4 regions of the Nostoc piscinale CENA21 genome follow, and region 3 is predicted to be linked to each of the others. Evidence: predicted binding sites of a transcription regulator. Region 3 holds the regulator's gene; each other region holds the start of a gene.
What was found. Region 3 encodes NtcA, which controls nitrogen genes in cyanobacteria. Its sites were predicted from a motif close to TNTGTANNNNNNNNTACANA; they were not measured.
Positions count from the first base shown of each region.

Region 1: the regulator NtcA is predicted to act here: its motif matches at 1,254-1,273, upstream of ACX27_RS18510 (SAM hydrolase/SAM-dependent halogenase family protein).
Region 2: the regulator NtcA is predicted to act here: its motif matches at 1,534-1,553, upstream of ACX27_RS20535 (DUF2605 domain-containing protein).
Region 4: the regulator NtcA is predicted to act here: its motif matches at 1,318-1,337, upstream of ACX27_RS17090 (DUF3155 domain-containing protein).

Region 1 covers NZ_CP012036.1:4,261,318-4,264,489, forward strand. Annotated here, with positions in the region: gene ACX27_RS18505 (DUF2301 domain-containing membrane protein) at 1-372, opposite strand, end outside; gene ACX27_RS18510 (SAM hydrolase/SAM-dependent halogenase family protein) at 414-1,217, opposite strand; gene pirA (arginine synthesis PII-interacting regulator PirA) at 1,329-1,484, shown strand; gene ACX27_RS18515 (cyanophycinase) at 1,845-2,696, opposite strand; gene ACX27_RS18520 (hypothetical protein) at 3,112-3,172, opposite strand, start outside.
Region 2 covers NZ_CP012036.1:4,777,120-4,780,291, forward strand. Annotated here, with positions in the region: gene thrS (threonine--tRNA ligase) at 1-1,284, opposite strand, end outside; gene ACX27_RS20535 (DUF2605 domain-containing protein) at 1,654-1,974, shown strand; gene ACX27_RS20540 (DUF2973 domain-containing protein) at 2,223-2,534, shown strand; partial or broken gene ACX27_RS20545 (amylo-alpha-1,6-glucosidase) at 2,671-3,172, opposite strand, start outside.
Region 3 covers NZ_CP012036.1:232,862-236,033, reverse strand. Annotated here, with positions in the region: partial or broken gene ACX27_RS01055 (DUF3084 domain-containing protein) at 1-1,068, opposite strand, end outside; gene ntcA (global nitrogen regulator NtcA) at 1,319-1,990, opposite strand; gene fabI (enoyl-ACP reductase FabI) at 2,733-3,172, shown strand, end outside.
Region 4 covers NZ_CP012036.1:3,945,714-3,948,885, forward strand. Annotated here, with positions in the region: gene ACX27_RS17085 (GAF domain-containing sensor histidine kinase) at 1-880, opposite strand, end outside; gene ACX27_RS17090 (DUF3155 domain-containing protein) at 1,367-1,684, shown strand; partial or broken gene ACX27_RS17100 (cofactor assembly of complex C subunit B) at 2,086-2,620, opposite strand; gene ACX27_RS17105 (PadR family transcriptional regulator) at 2,673-3,020, opposite strand.

The DNA of each region.
Region 1 (3,172 bases), 3.1 Mb from region 3:
AATAGTGAATGGGTTCGTGTAGATAGTCAATGCAAAAGGTTGACTGTCAAAATGAGCAAAAATAAACGCAGAAATACTCCCAATTAACCAAAAAACTTGTAAAACTCGGTGCAAAGAAGCCATGTAAATATGAATAGTCAACAAACTCACACCGAGAGCTAAACTAAAGCAGGTATATAAAGGGGTAATTGCTTGGATGGTAGTGGGGTTATTGTAAAACAATGCCAAAACAGTCCCCGCAGCAAAGCTGAGTGCCGCTACCATTAACGCAGTACGATAGATAATTACACCAGTGCGATCGCTTTGATCAATGGTAAATTCACCAAACTGGCCTTGATAAACTGGTGATGGAGATACAGTTTGAGTAGTCATAGAAAAACAGTGATAAGTTAGCAGTAATCTCAGTTTCTAGTCTAATAATTAATCACCTCTAAAGTATCTTGGTAGTTAATCTGCAACTGTGAATGTGCATTTCCGCCATTGATAGCGATTTCTACCCAGCCATGACTACCAACTAAGGCGACAGCTTCCCCAACTTCGCCATTACTGTAAGTTTCACATCCTGGTATTGTCAACCCCGCAATCTCCACGTACCAAGTTTTACCTTCCACGCAACTTTGAGGAATATTGCTGATTAAATTGCCAAAATGATCTATATATTGAATATTTCCCAACACACCACGGCTAGTTGTTTGACATTTGCCCATCCCTATCTGTAACAAAGTTGTGGGATTAATTTCTTTTCCCAGATATTTCAAGGGAACACCACTAGCCAGGTTAGCTCCTACAGGTGCAAAAATATCTCTACCGTGAAAAGTGCGGCTAGGTTGGGGAGTTAACCAGTAGTCTGGGTTTGTAAGTTCCACGGCTGCCACTGCGGGAGTTTGACTGAGTACACCGCTAAATATGCCATTATCGGGGCCGACTAAAAACCCACCAGCAAATTCTACTGCGATCGCCCTCCGGTTTCCACCCACTCCCGGATCTACCACTGCTATATGTACTGTTCCATCAGGAAAGTAGGGATAAGCATTCATCAAGCAAAATCTAGCAGCAACAATATTTTGTGGCGGAATTTGGTGCGTTAAGTCTATAACCCTGATTTCTGGGTTAATTTGAGCAATTATACCTTTCATCACTCCGACATAAACATCGCGATCGCCAAAATCGCTAAGTAAAGTCAAGAGCGATCGGGTACTTATTGCTTTGTCTGCCATAAACTTACAATATTCACATATATTAAGATATTAATTTCTGTAGCAACAGCTACAAAACCTGTGCTATATTAGCAATACTAAACAGAAAAAAGCATAAAGAGGGAAATAACTATGAATCAAAATAGATTACAGGCTATGAGACAAGCTAAAGAAGTCCACAGACAAAACCTGAAAAAAAGCTTGGAACACCGCTTAGAAGTAGCCAAAGCCCAAGGTAACGAAAAGCTAATTCATCAACTAGAAGCCGAAATGAGATATATCGGCTAAGTCTGGTAAAGCAAGAGTTGACTGTTTATAGTTTTGTTGTGTGGAAACCCCCGCTTCGGCGGGTTTTTTGTTGAGTAGTGATGCTGTTGGCGAAATATTTCTTCACATTATCGACCAAGGAAGCTCGATATTAAGGGTTGAAATCAGGGTGTAGAGGTGTAATACCAATTCACAATGACGCGACGCTCGTTCCTCGCTAACGCTTCGCTATTGCAGACTCGCTACCACTTCGCTAACGCAATTAAAAAACTCAGATGTAGCCAGGATTTTAGGGTTTACATCTGTATTAGATTTTTCGTGAAATGGTGTAAGGGGTTTGAACACCTACATACATCCTCACACCCCTACACCCCTTTATCTCTATACCGCTACAGACTGATTCATCGCTTCACTAGCAACAACACCATTAGTCAGAATTGCTTGCCGCGTCTTTAAGTTAAATTTATAACCATGTGGCAAAATGTGTAGTTTCGCACCACAAATTGCTAAAGGTTCATCGCGGAGAATTTCACTTGCATTGTTATATGTAGAATCAGATTCATCCACGATGGTAACTGAACCTTCACCAATAATTTCGATTTGGTCATCAGTTACTGCGATCGCTGTATTCTCATCAATGCCAAATCCTAACACCGCAGGTTCACGGACTAAGGCTGTAATCAAACGTCCTAAACGTCCGCGTTGCAAGAAATGTTGATCAATCACCACCCCTGGGAGAAAACCAAGACCAGGCCCCATTTCCACAATTTCCATCTTTGGTGTACTTTGAGAATCACCCTCAACAATCATTTTATCGGGCATCACAGCCGCACCAGCACTAGTACCTGCGATCACTGCGCCTTCCGCGTAACGTTGGTGAATCGCGGCATCAATTTCGGTATCTTTGAGAATGCTAGTAATTCTGGCTTGGTCTCCGCCAGTAAAAAATATCCCAGTCGCCTTACTAATTGCTTCTAAAGCCGTAGAAGACCTAGCATCTTCACGAGTTTCTGTATCAATAATGCGAACGTGTTCTGCACCTAGCCGTTCAAAAACTCTAATGTAATTTTCTCCCACTTCTCTGGGTAGTTCTGTGGCGGCTGTCATAATTACAATATTGGCTTTTGTACCCCCAGCCCGACGGACAAACTCTCGCAGAATTACGCAATCTCCTTCTTTATCTTCTGCGCCGCCAATAATTACCAGCTGGCGTTTATGTGTAGCCTCTGTCATAATGCCTCCCGGATAACCGGCTTAAGAATTAATTTAATTAATTTCAATAAACCATGACAATTAATACAATCCAATCAGCCCTCTGGTAGATTAATTTTTACTAGGAGAAGCTAAAATTTATATAACTTTATGTATAGTTAAATCCAATAATTATCTTGTATAAACTTTTAGACAGAAATAATGGTTTATTTCGCGTACAGAAAGCAGTATTTTCCGGGTTCAGCCCATCATAATGACTACCGCAGCGCCAAAACGCAAAGAGATAGAAAAGCATAGGAGTAATTGGTAATTTATTTAGCAGAATTACCAATTACTAATGTATTAAAAATGTATTTATCCCTCTGATCGTACGGGCTTTTGTTATTGCCCTGACATGATAAATGTAGAGATTATGCAAAAATCTCCAGGGAAACTGCTACTGCGGACGAATTTTGTAAAGTAAGTTAACTAAAAATAGTCGTGCTTGTTCCAGAGGT
Region 2 (3,172 bases), 2.6 Mb from region 3:
AAAATGATCCATTCCTAATTGTTCCACAGCGCGGCGAATCGCACCTTGAGCTTTTTCCCAAGCTTCATCGGAACCAATATATTTATCACTCGCAGGATCACGGAAACTCAGTCTGGCTTTGAAGTTCTTCAATTGCAGTTTATTGAACACTGATAAAATCAAATCCACTACGTTGAGGAATTCTGCGTCTAGCTGTTCTGGGGTGACAAACAAGTGCGAGTCATCCACAGTAAAGCCGCGCACTCTGGTTAAACCGCCTAATTCCCCTGATTGTTCGTAGCGGTAGACAGTACCGAATTCTGCCAAACGCATCGGTAGTTCTCGATAAGAACGTAACTCGCTCTTATATATTTGGATGTGGAAGGGGCAGTTCATTGGCTTCATGACAAAGCCTTGCTCAAGTGCTGCTGCGGCTTCATCCTCAGCCATCAAAGGAAACATATCTTCCTTATACTTTTGCCAGTGGCCGGAAGTTTTAAATAAATCTACCCTCGCAATGTGGGGAGTAACCACAGGTAAATAGCCACGCTTCAGCTGTTCTTGCTTGAGGAAGTCTTCTAAGATACTCCGCAATAAAGTGCCTTTGGGAGTCCACAAAGGTAAACCCGGCCCTACTAAGTCAGAGAAGATAAATAAACCCAATTCTTTGCCGAGTTTGCGATGGTCGCGGCGCTGTGCTTCTTCTTTGCGGCGCTTGTACTCAGCTAGTTGTTCTGGAGTTTCCCACGCAGTACCGTAAATGCGCTGTAGTTGCGCTTTGGTTTCATCCCCGCGCCAATATGCACCCGCAACGCTTTCTAAATCAATGGCTTTCGGGTTTAATTCTTGAGTATTTTCCACATGAGGCCCGGCGCACAAATCCCACCATTGATCACCCAAGTGATAAATAGTAATGGGTTCTTTTAAATCTGCCAGGATTTCTAATTTATAAGGTTCGTTGATTTCTTTAATGCGGCGTTCGGCTTCTTCCCGGCTGACTTCTTCTCTAACTACTGGCAATTTGCGATTAATAATCTTCGCCATCTCTTTTTGGATGGCTTTGAGGTCTTTGTCAGTAAATGGCTCTGGACTGTCGAAATCGTAATAAAATCCATTTTCTATCCAGGGGCCTATTGTAACTTGCGCCTTGGGAAACAGCTTCTGCACTGCCATTGCCATCACATGAGAAGTTGTGTGGCGAATCTTTTTTAAAGTCTCTGATTCGCTGGTACGGGGTAAATAGATTTTTTCTGGTTGTTCTGCTTGATGCAGATTTTGATTAGGCGACATTGGCTGCTGAACCATTGGCGAAGTAATTGCAAAAAGTAATTTATTAGTTAAAATGCTGAAAAACTTACCCAAATATAACATCTGGTTATATTTCAGCTTGACAGATTTTTAGCTGTCCTGGATGCACTCTAGCATTGTATGAAGTGTGAAGTCTGAAGTATGAAACTTGATCTTAGCTTGCCGACTGTGTTTTCTTATGTCTACAGTCTTTAGCCTGAATTTTTTTTAGGTTAAATTACTGTGTTTTTTTATGAAGATTTGCTTTTCGTAACTATTATGACAGATTTATTTAACAATCTTTCTGAGGACATAGCATATAATAACGTTAAGTTTTGTAAAAAAACGTTAATATTAATAAGAAAAATAGAAGTATCCTTCATATCTATGCAAGACTCAAATTTACCAGGGACTGAGTTGCTGAAAACGGTCTTAGAGCCTTTGTTAGAAGACTTTGACTATTGGTTTGGGCGATCGCGCCACCTTTTAGAAACTGAGCAACTCTCATTTATGAGTCATCAAGAACAATCTGACCTGCTGTTACGAGTCAAGCAAGCACAAACAGAACTAAACACAGCAAAAATGCTATTTGCAGCCACTGATAAACAAGTCGGATTGGATATGACAACCTTAGCGCCTTGGCATCAATTGGTTACGGAATGTTGGAATGTAGGGATGCGCTTTCATCAAGAAAAAGAAAAGTCGTAGCGACTAGTTGGTGTGGATGACACATCACATAGTTTGCATAGATACTATAAAATACTTAATAAAATTTTTATTAACAAATAATGTATCCTATGCTACCGTTAATTGAATAGCCTTGACAAATTTTTCATATTAATCATATAAGCGCATCATAAGTGCGTTAAACATTTACACCCGCTGCGATTCCCAACCTCAGCGAAGCTTTTCAGTATAAGGTTTTTAAACTTGCTGCCCTGGAGGAAACCCGTATTATGTTGCACCTACTTTATATTCTTGCTTTTACGATTTTGGCTTGCATTGCAGTGGCAAACTTAATTCGCAACTTAGTTATGTTTAGTTTTATTGACAGAGAGCGAAATTATCCAGCCACACCTTCAGCAAATCGAAATTATCGTTCAGGCAGAAAATCAGTACCCCATCCAGAATTATTAGATAGCGATGGCAATATCATTAAAGAACCATTATTAGTTATGCGTTCTATTAATGTTGAAGACGCTAGACAACAACTAGATGCAATTTATGAAGCTTCTCCAGGACAAAAGAGTGAAAATCATGAAAAGTAGGGGCTAGGGGCTAGGGACTATGGGCTAGACAGTTATAGCTAAAGCCACACAAAAGTATGAAATTTGGGCTTCTAACCTCTAGCCTCCAACCTTGAACCTCTAACCCCTAGCCTCATTGATACTTCATATTGTTTGATTAAGCTTCAATAACTACGCGGAGATTGCCGCGTTTTTTTTGCTACGCGGCAGGCAGTAGTATTACCAGAACGCTCAAACTCCAAATCCAGAATAGTTGTACCGACTCGTAAATTGTGGAAAGACAGATGATTAATCGACTCTGGTAAAGCAGGGTCGATAATTCGTAGGCAGTTATTTTGCGCGTCTGGAACTAAATTGACAATCATTTGTAGCAGTTGAAACACGCTACCCGTAGCCCAAGCTTGGGGTGTACAAGCCACGGGATATTGTACAGGGGCATTGTCGCCATTGCGTTCGTAGCCGCAAAACAGTTCTGGAGGACGTTGATAAGGTTGCTGATTAGTCATGTCGAGTATACCTTGAAAAAGTTCCAAGGCTTGATCGATTAAACCGAGCGATCGCAGACCCGTCGCAGTTAAAGAGTTATCATGAGGCCACACCGAACCAATGTGATAACCCATTGGATTGTATGCAGGCGATAAACTGCTTAAAGTCCGAAT
Region 3 (3,172 bases):
ATTCGTTCGGGAGTGACGCGCAATATTTGGGTATTTTCTGGTGTTGCACTCGGTTCAGTTAATTGAAAGATGGCATTTTGGTTAGCATCGCCTAACAGTTGCAACACCGCCTGACGCGCCGCCGAGGCTTGACTCACTTGAATTACCGCACCAGCCAAAATTTGACCACGCACTAACGCCAACTTGCCTAAACGCAAGTCTTGATAAGACTGATAGTATTTTTCGAGTCTGGCTACTTCCTGTTCTAAATAATCCTGTTGTCTTTCTAATTCTTTGAGGCGAGATTCTCTGGTGGCAATTACCTGTTCTCTGGCGGTAATTTCTAAATTGCGATTTTGAATGAGTTTATCTAATTGAGCGATTTTGCGATCGCGCTGTTCAATAATTTCTTGACGATTGGCGAGTTCGCGATCACGTTTGGAAATGGCTGTTTTCGCTTCATCAATCGCCTTTTTTTGCCTCTGCGTACAATCTTTGTTGTTCTGCCTTTAATTGTCCTACAGCTACTTGTAAGGCTTTTCTTTGGTTATAAACGTTTTCTAATTCTGACCGCGCTTGCTGATATTGAGTTGCAACTTGATTTAAGCGCCCTTGAGTGCTTTGTAACTGCCCTTGGATTTTTGCTTGGCGGCTCAAAGTTTGATTGAGTTTTGCTTGTGTTTCCCGTTGTTTAGCGTTGGCCGCTTGCAAAGATTTATTAATTCTTTGTAAGTCTTGTTGCGCTTGGGTTTGTTCTTTTCTGGCTTGGCTTAATTCTGTTTCGACTTGGCTTTTTTGGGCTTCGGCGGTTTTGAGTTGTTCTCGTTTGTTTCTCAGGTCTTTTTGAATATCTTCTAATTCAAAGACTCCCTTACGCAAGCCCTCATCCGCAGCAAACAAAATTCCCAAGGTTGATGCTGAAATCAAGCCCCCAGTAAAAATTGTCACCACCACCGCCGTATTTTTGGGACGAAGCTTAAAGAGTGAGAGGCGAGCTTTGCCAACCCGTGTGCCAATGCGATCGCCCACAGTGGCTATTACGCCTCCCAAAATTAAAATTGCTGCAATGAGGATGTACCCGGTGGTCATCTTCAGCTACCGAAATGGTTCCAGATACAGCCTACTACTTTCGACCATTGTCTGTGGAGGGTAGGAAATTGGCAATAGCGAAGATTTATCAATTTATGATTTGCCTCCTGCTATGGGTATTATCTGCAAAAACACCACCATATTTGCCAACTCCATTACCTCCAATTACTTTCAACCAAAAACAATGCCAGAGTCAGAAAGCCCAAATTCAGAGTAAATCACGTTTTGATTCTGACTTCTGACTTCTGCTTTAAGTGAACTGTCTACTTAAGCTAACAGGTTTATGCACAGTAATCTTCTTTTTATGAATAGAAATCATTTTCTTTTCGCGTAAATCACCAAGTAACCTAGTGACTGTGACACGAGTCGAACCAATTGCCTCTGCGATCGCTTGATGAGATAGCTTCAGATCAATTGTGATTCCATCTGCACAAGGAACACCAAAATCACGACAAAGAATTAATAAAAAACTCACCAATCTAGAACCCATATCTCGGTGAGCGAGGGTTTCAATCATCATCTCTGTCTGTAAAATCCGCGAAGATAGACCCCGCAGCATTAACATAGACAATTCTGGATTTTCCTTAAGTGCTTGCTCTACTTGCTCGATTGGTGCTGATAGCAATTCTACAGGTGTAAATGCAACAGCATGGTAAAACCGATCTGACTTATTTCCAGTCAGCAAAGACAAAACACCAAAAACACTATTTTCCCGTAACAGTGCTACCGTTATTTCTTCTCCTGCTTCGTATACCCTGGAAAGTTTTACAGCACCCTTAAGAAGAAAATAAACTCGTTCAGCAGGATCGCCCGGAAAAAAGATCGTTTTGTTGCGTTCAAACGTTTCCACAACAGGTGGAAACGCCCCAGTTGCCATCTGACGAAAAACATTTGCTAGGGCTTTATCTTGTGTCACGATCATCTCCCTTCCCCTACCCAATGCCGGAAAAACAAATAAACTGATTACCTAAGAATACACCTGAAAAATCAATAAATCACCGTCAACCTTTCTGTACTTTCCTATACTCAAAAGCCAAACTTCAGACTTATTTGTTCATAATGATACATAATTTTTCACCTTTTTAGCTAGTAGTTGTTATAAGTACTTACAAACTCCTATTCATCAGGTTTTTTGCGAAAAAATTCATTGTATCTTGAGAATATCTTCAGGAAGAGCAGACAATTTTTATGCAGCAAACACACCAATTGAATTAAAGAAAAATTCAGACAGCAGAATTGAAGACGCAAAATTAGTCAATGGAGAAAAACACTCACCACTTAATTTGCTGTGTTGCTTGTTTATTCATCTACTAGCCTCACAGAATTTAAGGCTCAATTCGGGCTTCTGGTTTCTTGATTCTGGCCTGTGAAACATGATTTTGATAAATCAAGAAAAACAGGCCTCAGTTTCTAGTATCCTCCTAAGAGGATGTCTGAAAAAGTCCCAGGTGATACACTCAGCAGTTGAAGTATCCTCAATTCCCCTAAAAAATTTAGACTTCTGGCTGTAATTGCCTCTGAAAAAGAAAAGTGAACACAGCTACACAGCAGTCAAAAATAGCCATTGTGTTGCCAGACGGAATGCTGCACCTGCTTAGGGGAATCAAAAATAGTTGATACTGCTCAGACATCTTTTATCATGATTGATCCTGTTAATAATTTCTATGCTGAATCTGACTGGAAAAAACGCCCTCGTTACAGGTATTGCCAATAATCGCTCCATCGCTTGGGGTATCGCCCAACAACTGCACGCCGCCGGAGCTAATTTAGGTATTACTTACCTCCCTGATGAACGTGGCAAGATGGAGAAAAAAGTTGCGGAATTGGTAGAACCTCTTAATCCCAGCTTATTTGTTCCCTGTAATGTTCAAAACGACGAACAGATTCACTCTACCTTTGAAACGGTGCAAGAAAAGTGGGGTAGGTTAGATATCCTCATCCACTGTTTAGCTTTTGCGAATAAAGATGATTTGACTGGAGGCTTTAGCCAAACCTCCCGTTCGGGTTTCAATACAGCTTTAGAAATTAGTACCTATTCCCTAGTACAGTTAAGTGGTGCAGCGAAACCTTTAATGACCGAAGGCGGTAGCATTGTCACCTTGAC
Region 4 (3,172 bases), 3.4 Mb from region 3:
AAGAGCAATCAGTTGCCTGTTCTCCTGTACCTGGCAATAATAAAATTGGTTTAGGTTCTGCTTGGACAGTAGCTTCTACAAAAACTTCATTTTCTGGTAATACCCGTGGTGCTACATCCAATTCTGTCCAGTCGATAACTTGCTCAAATTGTTGCAATAATTCTTTGAGGCGATCGCTTTCTCGGACAATACTCGCCCCTACTTCTCGGTTTGGGTCGCCTGGGCGCAGTCTTTTAAATAGCAACTTGCCAAAAGTCCGCAATGCTGTCAAGGGATTGCGAAATTGGTGCAGCAAGTTATCTAATAAATCTCGTTGCTGTTCTTGCAGGACTTGTTGTTGATGTAGCTGTTGTTGTAACCAAGCGCGACGCTGATCTAAAACACAAGCGATCGCCAAAGTTTGAACTATTTTTTGAATTGTATTTTGTTCTTGTTGATTCCAAGCCCGATCTTCTCTGCATGTCACCAGTAATCCCATCATCACACCTTCATGGACTAAAGGCATAACAATCTGGTGTCCACTCAGCAAATACTCTTCTTGGAAATTTGGTTGTTCAGTATCTGTTGTTTCGACTTCTGGTGATGTAGCCGTAAATTCCGTAGCTGCTGTTAGTAACCTTTTTTGCTGTTTCGGTAGTAGCAAAATATTACTAATTTGTAACTGTTTACGTGCTTTTACTTCCGTATTTTCTTCTCCAGGCGGTAATCCTGCGGTTTCTGGATAAACAACCACAGGAATTAGTTTCGCCTCAGTTGTTGGCGCTTCTACCAATTCTTGTGTTAAATACACCACACTTAGAGAAGCTCCCAAACCTTGGGCTAATAATGTTATTTGTTCTCGGCATAAAGCCACAAAATCTGAACTAGCAGACATTAACATTTTTCATTTATTGCTCAGTATCACAGGCTTTTGAGGAATTTTCCACAACAAAGAACTCACAACTCAGGAGTTAGAATACATAATCTATACTGAATGTAACTGGCCAGTGAATGACAGTGAAACTCCACATGAAATTTGAGATTTGCTGATTTACCCTTGAGGAAGGCTACATCTAGAATTAGTGGCAGGTCTGCTTCACTCATAATTAATTCTGACTCCTGAATACTGGCTCCTGAATTCTTCTTCAAGAATCAGCTTGATTCTAACTCTCTTTTGATCAAGCTTAACGAAAGCTTCTCAAATGATGGTAGAAATAAAGAAATTGTGTACTTTACTAGTTTTGTGATTTATTTGCCTTCAAGAAAATTATTTTCGTTGTATCAAAAGTTTATAAACTCTTGATTTTTTGAACTAGAACTTTTATAATTACGACGGATTTTGTAGCTATCACTACAATCTAATAGCTTGAAAGAGGAGGAAAATAGGTTGGCAAGGAGACGGAAACGGAAGAGTCGTCGTCGCCAGGAAGGACGGCGGATTTTAGAGCATGTGCCTCAATATAGCATCGAAAGCGGCGAAGAAAAACCTGTGACAGCAGCAAGAAAATTCATTCAGGCTGAAGGGATATTGCCACCCGCTCTGCTACTCGTAAAGCGCAATGAACACACAACAGACCGATATTTCTGGGCAGAAAAAGGTCTGTTTGGTGCCCAATACGTAGAAGAAAACCATTTCTTGTTTCCCAGCCTCCGGACGTTAGAAGCTCCGGCTGGTTCAGAACCTGTGGCAGTAGCTGCACGTTAAACTTGAATTGGTACTTTTACGTTGTTGAATGTGTTCTGAATATTCATTTAACTGGCAAAGTTGCTCAGTTTATGCAAAATTTTCAATTTTTTTTTAAATTTGGCACTGATTTGCCAGTAGAGGGTAGTCCAGGCAGTTGGACAAACAACTTTATTCAAGCCAATTTGGTTTGTGTAAGTTGAATTATCAACTAATACACATCAGGGAGTGAGAAAGAGTGATACAAAGCATCCAAAAGCGAGAGTAGAATTTTACTTTGCTTTTGAGAGCTACGTTACAAGATACGTTTTTCTCTAAGACGTTTCGTTACAGAGAGAATTTACATCCCAACAACCCTCTTTCCTACTCCCTATTGTTTATTTCCTCTCGCTCATCACTAGAGGAAACTTAAAAAACAAAGTTTAATCACTCAGCTTTAAGTTGAGTGCCTTCTGTAACTCAATCAGTTCATCTCGATGGGCAGTTACAGCAATCTTACCTGGAGAGTTTGGTTCATCTTGATTAGCTTTTTGCAGATGAAGCAAGACTTTCTCGGTTCTTCCTGCTTTTTTCCAATAAAATAGACCGCTTAAAGGTGCCAGCAGAATTATTCCCAGAAAAAAAACTGCTCATGTTGGGCAGAAGCATTGACAAAACAAAAGATAAACAAATTAAACCTACAGTTGCAAGTAGGGTTAAAAAAATCGCTAAAAATAAGCTTGGTTGGACAAAACCCTCAAACGTGACTTGATTTTGGTCACGGTCTACCGCTGCCACTCGGTAAGACCGGGAACGGAAATAATCCTGTAATTGAGGCATTAATACAGCTTCGTCCTGCTCAGATATTAGTTGAGCCGTTTCTGTGCGGTCTTTGGTAGCAGCACGAATAAAGAAAAACAACCCAACTAATAACAATAAGGTGAGCAGAAACGTAGATGGCAGAATAGCAGTATCCATAACTGATTGTTACTGTTTGACAGGAGGAGATTTGTTCATTATTAATTATTAATTAATTTGTCCTCCCGTTGATGTACTCTTGCCAAAGACGTGTTAAATCCTGCGCTTGAACTTGCCATTCTGGAGAAACTTGGTACATCCGCCTAGGTCTTCCTCGTCCTTCGAGTTTCTTCCAATACCCATTAATTGCCCTTTCGTCTTCCAGAAATTTGATCGCACTATAAAGCACGGTATCTGAAAGCCGATAGGTTGGATATTCAGTTTCCAAACGTTGAATTAACTCGGTGCCGTAGGATTCACCTTGCAGTAAGACAGACAGTATGTAACAAATTGCTAGTTCCTGACAGAGGTAAGTTGGCGGAGGATTTTCAAAGAATTGATATATATCCTCAAGTTTCATGGTTGGTGAATGGCTAAAAAAATGCCCTAGTGTGGGGTTTATCATCCTTGTGTTCCGTATGTAGTACTAATAGAAGTAAGCATTCATACAGAGACACTAGGCAGGATTGTCAAAGCGTCAACGTAAAAAAAAGTAAAACAAATACGCCCCAC